2 regions of the Rhizobium grahamii genome follow, and region 1 is predicted to be linked to the other one. Evidence: predicted binding sites of a transcription regulator. Region 1 holds the regulator's gene; the other holds the start of a gene.
The links. Region 1 encodes LexA, which represses DNA repair genes until DNA is damaged. Its sites were predicted from a motif close to TGTTCNNNNTGTGTTCNG; they were not measured.

Region 1 (5,194 bases):
TAGGTCATCCCGTTAGCAGCCAAATGCGCTTCTGTCACGGCGAGATCGCCAACCTTGAAGACGATCGCAACGCCTCGCAGACCGCGATCCGCAGCGGGAGCCGCAAGATCGAAATAGGCGTCGAGCCCATCCGGCGAAAGAATACAAACCCGCGCATTCGGCGCGATTACGCTGACCCCGAACGCATCCTCGCGCACGGCGCCTGAGCACGACACATGCCGCATGAAGAGCGAGAATGCCTTGGGATCGGGCGCCGTCAGAACGATATCGGCAATACCGGTGACCCCGTTATCGTGCGTTTCCAATGCTTTGCGATCGGCGGGCAAGGGGTTGACCCGCTGGCAGGTAAACAGGAAGAAATCCGGCGCTCTCAGATCGGCCGCAAAAGCAAGCCGAAAGGCAGCTGTCGTTTCCGTCCCATCCGGCATTTTCATCGGACGGGAAAACTGAAGCATGTCACCGCCGCTGATCTTGTCGGCCTGAAAACGGGCGTGGTCGCGGTCAGCATCAGAGGTGCCGAGAACGACCGCGGACATGCCTTCATCGCCGCAGCGAAACCGAAATGCCCGATCGCGAGATGTGAAACTGTTCCCCTTCTTCAGCGACGTCTCGTAAATATCGGTGTCCGCGATCCCGAGTGGTTCCAGATATGTTTTGTCGGCGAAGAAAACGCAGGCGTTTTCCGTTCCAAACGGATGACGGGCATCAGCCGCCACGGTGAAGCCAAGCTTGCCGAGCCGCTCGCGGGCGAGACCTATGTTGGCCACCGGCAGGACGATGTGATCAAGAGGATGGGCTTCACTCACAGGCAGATCCTCCTTCCAAAACCAGCATCGGTGTGCGCCCGATGGCAGAACAATGCAACAAGCTTTCGATATCCCGCAAATGAAATGCAAAAACAGGACAAGTCCGACGCAAGTTTTACGAAAATTTAGGCACTTGCAGAACACATATGGAACATATAGTGTCCGTTCTGGCTTTGTTTCACGACTCTGGGGTTCGACTTCGATGCTGACACGCAAGCAACAGGAGCTTCTTCTCTTCATTCACGAGCGAATGAAAGAGTCCGGCGTCCCGCCGTCCTTCGACGAAATGAAGGATGCACTCGACCTCGCTTCGAAGTCGGGCATTCATCGCCTCATCACCGCTCTCGAGGAGCGCGGCTTCATTCGTCGACTGCCGAACAGAGCGCGCGCGCTCGAGGTTATCAAGCTGCCGGAGGCATACAGCCCCAGCATTCAGCCTCGGCGTGGCTTTTCGCCCAGCGTGATCGAAGGCAGCCTTGGGAAGCCGCAACCTGCCCCTGCGCCGAAACCCGCCCCTAGTGCCGACAACGGCAATTCCGTCTCCGTGCCCGTCATGGGACGCATTGCTGCGGGCGTTCCGATTTCGGCAATCCAGAACAACACCCATGATATTTCGGTGCCAGCCGACATGCTGGCATCCGGCGAACATTACGCGCTTGAGGTCAAAGGCGACTCGATGATCGAGGCCGGCATTTTCGACGGCGATACGGTCATCATTCGCAATGGCAGCACGGCCAACCCCGGCGACATCGTCGTGGCCCTGGTCGACGACGAGGAAGCGACGTTGAAGCGCTTCCGCCGCAAGGGGGCATCGATCGCGCTGGAAGCCGCCAATCCGGCTTACGAAACGCGCATTTTCGGCCCTGACCGCGTCAAGGTACAGGGTAAGCTTGTCGGGCTGATCCGCCGGTATCACTAGGCTGCCGCACGGCGTCCGCATAGGCTCCGGTGCGCCAATCATAGGCCCGCTGCCGCATCCAGGGACGGTCGAGGCCGGTGTATGCTGTGTTGATCACCGGTGATCCCTGGTCATCAATGCGTATTTCCAGGGCGCCGGTTCGCCGAAGGCTATCGCCGGTAAACAGAAGCGATCCGGACCTGCACTGCGCAAGCCGCACCCGAGCGGGCGTGATGACGATGTCTGCAACGTCGCATGCTGAGCCGAGATAGGCGAGATTGTCGACGACGACGACCAGATAGCCGCTCTTCAAAGTCACAGCGCACCACGCTGATTTTGCGCAGGAAAATTGCGTCGTTTCCGTCGATCGACGCATGAGATCGGTCGCCGCGCGCCGCTCTTTCGCGGTCAGGACCACACGCTCGTGATCCCGCTTTTGCGGTGGCGGCGGGACATCCGTGAGGATCAGCGGCGGCACTTGCGGCTCGATCGCCAGCGCCCGCTGCCATTGATTGAAGATGAACTCTCCGGGCTTTGGTTTGTTGGTCGCCAGCACCTCGTCGTCGACGACTGCGACCAGCGAGCCGTCATCCGATACGAGCAACTCCGGCAAAGGTGATCCCGGCAGAAACCTGAGGCAGGCGGTCGCGATGAGCATGACGGCAAAGCCGAGATATTTGAGGCGCGTGAAAAGCAGCGTCTGCAACAGGAACGCCAGAGAGGCGACGGCAAAGTACCATGCCGGAAGGCGGCCGACGTCGACGGTGCCTCCCCAGCCCGACACCGTCTTGGCGATGTCGATGACGATATCCAGACCGAAGCCCGCTATCTTCCAGGGCAGAACGTCAAGGCCGAGCGGCGTCAGCAGCATTGCCAGCATGCCCATAGGCATGACGACGAACGAGATAACCGGCATCGCCATCAGGTTCGCCGGCAGGCCATAGGCGCTCAGGCGGTGAAAATGCTCGATTGAGAAGAGTGCGGTCGAGAAGCCGCCAATCATCGACGTCAGGGCAATGCCGGCGAAGAAGCGAAACACGAAGCCGATCGGTTTGAACACGGGGTGAACGAATAGCGCCTTGCCGGGCATCGAGCCGCTTATCCAGCCGACATAACCCGAAACTAGGGCCAGCGTGGCGGCGAACGACATCTGAAAGCTTGGTCCGAGCACTGCCGACGGCGATGTCAGGATGATCAGCAGGGCAGAAAGCGCCACGTTACGGAGGCTGATCGAGGGACGGTCGAAGAGCGCCGCGACCAGCATGATCGCCATCATGATATAGGCTCGTTCGGCCGAGACCGCGAAGCCGGATATGAGATAGTAGGCCGTCAGTGCGGCCAACGCGCCGGCTGCAGCAATTTTCTTGGTCGGATAGGCCTGCGCGAAGGCCGGGAAAAGGCCGAAGACCGCTCGTAGGCCAATAAAGAAAATGCCGGCTGACAGCGCCATGTTCAGCCCGGAAATGGCGACGATATGGGCGAGCCCGGATTGACGCAAGGCCTCGGTCGTCTCGTCCGAGATCGCCCGGCGCTCGTCGGTGACAAGCGAGGCGGCAAAGGCGCCGGTATCGCCAGGCAGGATGGACCGGATGCGCTCGCCGATGCTGCTTCTCAGCCGATACAGGCCTTCGACGATCGTGTCGGGTGCCGAGCGCCGTGGCGACAGAGCATCAGGAGCGACTTCGACCGGTTCACCATAGGCAAAGCCATTTGCGCCGACGCCAGCGAAATATGCGTCGAACGCGAAATCGTTCAATCCGGGCAACGCCGGCCCGGCTGGAGGTGTGAAGCGGGCACGGACTTCTATCCAGCTACCGATCGGAATTGGCGCATCCCCGCGCGCCAGCAGAGACACACGTTCTGGCATGCGCTTCAGCGCCGGTGACGCAGTTCGCTCCACCGCGAGGATATAGCGCCACCGGCCCTTGTCATCACCCTCGCGGCGTTCGACTCGACCGGTCAGTGTGGTGGTGACGGCTGAATCGAGAATGATCGTCCCTGCCCGCCACGTCTCTATCTGCGCTGCCAACATGCCGCCGACGCAAAGGAGACCGGCAAGTGCGGCGCGCCGTGGTAGCGGTCGACCGGCGCCCGCCGCGACGAAGACCAGGGCCAGGAAAGTAATCCATGCGCCCAGCCTGAACAATGAGGCGTCGGTGTCGAACTCGAACCAGGCAACGGCGCCAGCGCCTGCCAGCACCGGCGCGCAAAGAAACAGACGTCCATGATCCAGTTCCGCGGCCAGCGCCAGCCTGCCGGCAGACCAGCGCCTGCTTGCCTGCCGGGCGATTTTTGACGGCCACCGCGATGACGTTTGCGTGAATGTGGGCGTTGCACGACGCGCGATCACGACGTGTGCCGACGCGGATACGCCTGCTGTCGCAAGCGGTGCGCCCGAGTCGACCTCGATCGTCTTCAACTCCGGCATGCATTCCTGCCCGCAACGACCCCATCCTACAACCAGAATGCAAGCTATCCGGCCCTCAGGCAACAATAATCGATTGAATTAAAGAGAGAATTTCGAACACCGAAAAGCCAAGGATTATCATTAGCTTCCGCTATGCAAGTACGGCATCTCTGCGGTGCTTAAAAGTTGATACTGCGATGCACAAAATGGCATCACGGTAACTTGGCATTAGGGCCGCGATCATATAGCTATCGTCGACGACGCTTAACCCTATGGCGCTTTTATGGCGCCACCCGCCAGTTTGGAGGATCAGAATGACGGAACAAAGCGCAACACTGAAAATCGGTGACAAATCAGTCGATCTCGCCGTCAAGAGCGGCACGATCGGCCCTGATGTCATCGATATCGGCGCCCTGTACAAGAACACGGCTTCCTTCACGTACGATCCTGGTTTCACCTCGACCGCATCCTGTGAATCGAAAATTACCTACATCGACGGCGACGAAGGCGTTCTTCTGCACCGCGGTTATCCGATCGAGCAGCTCGCCGAGCACGGCGACTTCCTCGAAGTCTGCTACCTGCTTCTCTACGGCGAACTGCCGACTGCAGCACAGAAGAAGGACTTCGACTATCGTGTAACGCACCATACGATGGTGCACGAGCAGATGAGCCGCTTCTTCACCGGCTTCCGCCGCGACGCACACCCGATGGCCGTTATGTGCGGCTGCGTCGGCGCCCTGTCGGCCTTCTATCATGACTCGACCGACATCACCGATCCGCACCAGCGCATGGTCGCTTCGCTGCGCATGATTGCCAAGATGCCGACGATCGCGGCGATGGCCTACAAGTACCATATCGGTCAGCCCTTCGTTTACCCGAAGAACGATCTCGACTACGCGTCGAACTTCCTGCGCATGTGCTTTGCCGTTCCTTGCGAGGAATATGTGGTCAATCCGGTGCTTGCCCGCGCCATGGACCGCATCTTCATCCTGCACGCCGATCACGAGCAGAACGCATCGACCTCGACCGTTCGTCTCGCCGGCTCCTCGGGTGCGAACCCGTTTGCCTGCATCGCGGCCGGCA
Region 2 (5,194 bases), 290 kb from region 1:
ACAGCGATCGCCAGACCGACCAAGACGTGGGCGCGCTCGCGCGCCTTGCGCAGCAGGAATTTCGTTCTCCGGCTAACGACTTCCTCGCGGAACGACACGAAAGCGCGCAGCATGTCGAGCAGCTGCAGCTGTTCCGGCTTGCCGCCGTTCAGCGCCACCATGTTGCAGCCGAAGGAGGTCTGCAGCGGCGTGTAGCGGTAAAGCTGGTTCAGGATCACGTCCGCATTGGCGTCGCGCTTCAGCTCGACGACCACGCGATAGCCCTGGCGATCGGATTCGTCGCGCAGGTCGGAGATGCCCTCGATACGCTTGTCGCGCACCAGTTCGGCCATCTTCTCGATCATCGTCGACTTGTTCACCTGATACGGGATCTCGGTGATGATGATCTGCTCGCGGTCGCCGCGCATCGGCTCGATGGTGGCGACGCCACGCATGATGACGGAGCCGCGACCGGTTTCGTAGGCCGAGCGAATACCGGAACGACCGAGGATCTTGGCGCCGGTCGGAAAATCCGGACCTGGAATGATCTCCATGATCTCGTGCAGTTCGATTGCCGGATTGTCGATCAATGCGATACAGCCGTCGATCACTTCGCCGAGATTGTGCGGCGGAATGTTCGTCGCCATGCCGACAGCGATACCGCCTGCCCCGTTGACCAGAAGGTTCGGGAATTTGGCCGGAACGACCACGGGCTCCGAGAGCGTGCCGTCATAGTTGTCGCGGAAATCGACGGTTTCCTTGTCGAGGTCGTCGAGCAGCGAGTGCGCGGCCTTTTCCAGACGGCATTCGGTGTAGCGTTCGGCCGCCGGCGGGTCGCCGTCGACGGAGCCGAAGTTGCCTTGGCCATCGATCAGCGGCAGGCGAAGAGACCAGTCTTGCGCCATGCGCGCCAGCGCATCGTAGATCGCCGAGTTGCCGTGCGGATGGTATTTACCCATCACGTCCCCGGTTACGCGGGCGCATTTGACGTATTTCTTGTTCCAGTCGATGCCGAGCTCGGACATGCCGTAGAGGATGCGCCGATGCACGGGCTTCAGGCCATCACGAACATCCGGCAACGCTCGGCTGACGATGACGCTCATCGCGTAATCGAGATACGACCGCTGCATTTCCTCCATGATGGAGATGGGCTCGATGCCTGGCGGGAGCTTCCCGCCGCCGGGGGTGTTTGCTCAGTCAAAACGGATCACGATCTCTTCTAGAATCACTTGAAGATTTATAGCGGAAAGGCTGTTCTCACGCCAATTTAGCGAGGAGTTTTGAACAGTCTTTTGCGGTCGAATAAGGGCGGCGCAAGGCTTTGAGGGCATATGGCCCGTTTCCGGCGCGCGCCGATTTGCCAAATCGGCAATGGCGCATCACAATCGGAGAGAACCAAGCGCCTATATGGGTTTAAGGATAGACGATGGCAAGCGCCGACCAGTTGATCAACGCGTTCACGACGCTCCTCGTTACCATCGACCCGCCAGGCCTGGCGCCGATCTTTCTCGGGCTCACCGCCGGCATGAGCCGCAGCCAGCGCAAGCACGTCGCGCTACGCGGCTCGATCATCGCTTTCATCATTCTCGCCGTCTTTGCCCTCTTCGGCGCAAGCGTGCTTTCGGTGCTTGGCATATCGCTCGGCGCGTTCCGCATCGCGGGCGGCCTGCTGCTCTTCTGGATCGCCTTCGAAATGGTGTTCGAGAAGCGCCAGGACCGCAAGGAAAAGACCAGCAACGCAGCGATCACCGTCGACCACATTCACAACATCTCGGTCTTTCCCCTGGCAATTCCGCTGATCTCGGGGCCTGGCGCCATATCCGCCACGATCCTGATCGCCGGATCGATGCAAGGCTCGTTCGAGCGGGCGCAGCTGATCATCGTGATTGCCGCCAGCCTGTTGCTGATGTTCCTGGCGCTCCTGATCGCGGATCGCCTCGATCGCTTCCTGGGAGTGACTGGCCGCGCCATCCTCACGCGCCTGCTCGGCGTCATCCTCGCGGCACTGGCAACCCAGTTCGTTGTCGATGGCGTCAAGGCCACGATGAACATTTCGCCGGCGCTGTAGGCATCAAAAGAAAACGGCGCACCACTGGATGCGCCGCCTCTTACATTCACTTGATCGGCATCGATCAGAACGGAATATCGTCGTCCAGATCGCGCGAGAAGTTCCCGCCGCCACTGCCGCTACCACCGCTGCTGCGGCCGCCACTGCCGCCGGATGGCTGAGAACCGTAGTCATCATAACCGCCGCCACCGAAGTCGTTGCCGCCGGCATTGCCGCCGCGGCCACCGCCGTAACCGGAACCTGCGCCGCCGCCTTCGCCACGGCCATCAAGCATCGTCAGCGTCGAGTTGAAGCCCTGCAGAACGATTTCGGTGGAGTACCGATCCTGGCCCTGCTGGTCCTGCCACTTGCGGGTCTGCAGCGCACCTTCGATATAGAGCTTCGCGCCCTTCTTCACATACTGTTCAACGACCTTGCAAAGGCCTTCGTTGAAGACGACGACCGTATGCCATTCCGTCTTTTCGCGGCGTTCGCCGGAGTTGCGGTCGCGCCAGGTTTCCGAGGTCGCGATCCGGAGGTTGGCGATCGGCCGGCCGTCCTGCGTCCGACGGATTTCGGGTCGGCACCCACGTTTCCGATCAGAATTACCTTGTTCACGCTGCCAGCCATACTTCTCACCCTGCCTGCCGCCGTCCTGGCGGCTCTTTTGAACCGATGAACTACCTTAAACCATAGAGCTCCCGCCCGGGGCGTCCATCACAGGTTCATCCACAAAGAAATTTGTTCTTTATTTGTTCTATTTTATCCCTATGATCCTGTCAATCGAATCGAAAACCTCTCAGCAGATGGACATTCAGCCTCGACTCGCCAGCCGGCATCACTAAATAAGGGGCTTGTTCCAGCACAGAAGCAGAAGACGATGAGCGAACTGAAGACGATCTCCATCCGCGGCGCGCGCGAGCATAATCTCAAGGGCATCGATCTAGACCTGCCGCGCAACAAGCTGATCGTCATGACCGGCCTGTCGGGCTCGGGGAAATCCTCGCTCGCCTTCGACACGATCTACGCCGAAGGTCAGCGCCGGTATGTCGAGAGCCTGTCGGCCTATGCACGCCAGTTCCTTGAGATGATGCAGAAGCCCGACGTCGACCAGATCGACGGCCTCTCCCCGGCGATCTCGATCGAGCAGAAGACGACCTCGCGCAATCCGCGCTCGACGGTCGGCACCGTAACCGAAATCTACGACTACATGCGCCTGCTGTTTGCGCGCGTCGGCGTCCCCTATTCGCCAGCAACAGGCCTTCCGATCGAGAGCCAGACGGTCAGCCAGATGGTCGATCGCGTCCTGGAATTCCCGGAAGGTACGCGGCTCTATATCCTTGCCCCGCTCGTACGCGGCCGCAAGGGTGAGTATAAGAAAGAGCTGGCCGAGCTGATGAAGAAGGGCTTCCAGCGCGTCAAGGTCGATGGCCAGTTCTATGAGATCGCCGAGGCGCCGACCCTCGACAAGAAATACAAGCATGACATCGACGTCGTCGTCGATCGTATCGTCGTGCGTCCGGACATGGCGTCGCGGCTGGCCGACAGCTTTGAAACCTCGTTGAAGCTTGCCGACGGGCTCGCGGTCGCGGAATTTGCCGACAAGCCGTTGCCCGTCGAGGAAACAGCAGCCGGCGGTTCCGCCAACAAGTCTCTGAACGAGACCCACGAGCGCGTGCTGTTCTCGGAGAAGTTCGCCTGCCCGGTTTCAGGCTTCACCATTCCCGAGATCGAGCCCCGTCTGTTCTCGTTCAACAATCCGTCGGGCGCCTGCCCGACCTGCGACGGGCTTGGCTCGCAGCAGAAGATCGATGCCGATCTCATCGTACCGGAAACGGAGCGCACGCTGCGGGACGGCGCTCTCGCTCCCTGGGCAAAGTCGTCGTCCCCCTATTACAACCAGACGCTCGAAGCCCTCGGCAAGCATTTCGGCTTCAAGCTCGGCAGCCGCTGGAGCGACCTGTCCGAAAAGGCCAAGGACGTCATCCTCAACGGCACCGAGGAGAAGGTCGAGTTCCATTATGCCGATGGCGCCCGCTCCTATACGACGCACAAGAATTTCGAAGGCATCATTCCCAATCTCGAGCGCCGCTGGAAGGAAACGGATTCCGCCTGGGCGCGCGAGGAGATCGAACGCTTCATGTCGGCGGCGCCCTGCCCGGCCTGCGCCGGCTATCGCCTGAAGCCGGAAGCGCTGGCGGTCAAGATCAACAAGCTGCACATCGGTCAAGTCACGGAGATGTCCATCCGTGTGGCACGCGACTGGTTCGAGACTCTGCCGGCGACCTTTAACGCCAAGCAGAACGAGATCGCCGTCCGGATTCTCAAGGAGATCCGCGATCGCCTGCGGTTCCTCAATGATGTCGGCCTTGAATATCTCAGCCTCTCGAGAAACTCCGGCACGCTGTCGGGCGGCGAGAGCCAGCGTATCCGTCTTGCCTCGCAGATCGGCTCCGGCCTGACTGGCGTCCTTTACGTTCTCGACGAGCCGTCGATCGGTCTGCACCAGCGAGACAATGCCCGTCTCCTGGAAACGCTGAAGCATCTGCGCGACATCGGCAACACTGTCATCGTCGTCGAGCATGACGAGGATGCCATCCTGCAGGCCGACGATGTCGTCGACATCGGCCCTGCGGCAGGCATCCACGGCGGCCAGGTCATTGCCCACGGCACGCCGCAGGATATCATGGCCAATCCGAAATCGCTGACGGGCAAGTACCTGTCCGGTGAACTCGGCGTTCCCGTGCCCGACGAGCGGCGCAAGCCCAAGAAGGGCAAGGAGATCAAGGTCGTCGGCGCGCGCGGCAACAACCTCAAGAACGTCACGGCCTCCATCCCGCTCGGCGTCTTCACGGCGGTTTCAGGCGTTTCCGGCGGTGGCAAATCCACCTTTTTGATCGAGACACTCTACAAGTCCGCGGCCCGCCGCGTCATGGGCGCGCGCGAAATCCCCGCCGATCACGACCGCATCGACGGCTTCGAGCATATCGACAAGGTGATCGATATCGATCAGTCGCCGATCGGACGCACGCCGCGATCGAACCCGGCGACCTACACTGGCGCCTTCACGCCGATCCGCGACTGGTTTGCGGGCCTGCCGGAGGCAAAGGCGCGCGGCTACCAGCCCGGCCGGTTTTCCTTCAACGTCAAGGGCGGCCGCTGCGAGGC

Region 2: a site for LexA is predicted at 2,769-2,786, ahead of uvrA (excinuclease ABC subunit UvrA). Genes of this name have one in related genera too.

Annotation. Positions count from the first base shown of each region.
Region 1 covers NZ_CP043498.1:1,201,700-1,206,893, reverse strand. The annotation lists gene FZ934_RS06015 (VOC family protein) at 1-806, opposite strand, end outside; gene lexA (transcriptional repressor LexA) at 1,009-1,725, shown strand; gene FZ934_RS06005 (ComEC/Rec2 family competence protein) at 1,679-4,132, opposite strand; gene gltA (citrate synthase) at 4,426-5,194, shown strand, end outside.
Region 2 covers NZ_CP043498.1:1,490,039-1,495,232, forward strand. The annotation lists partial or broken gene gyrA (DNA gyrase subunit A) at 1-1,180, opposite strand, end outside; gene FZ934_RS07390 (MarC family protein) at 1,406-2,047, shown strand; partial or broken gene FZ934_RS07395 (single-stranded DNA-binding protein) at 2,112-2,656, opposite strand; gene uvrA (excinuclease ABC subunit UvrA) at 2,907-5,194, shown strand, end outside.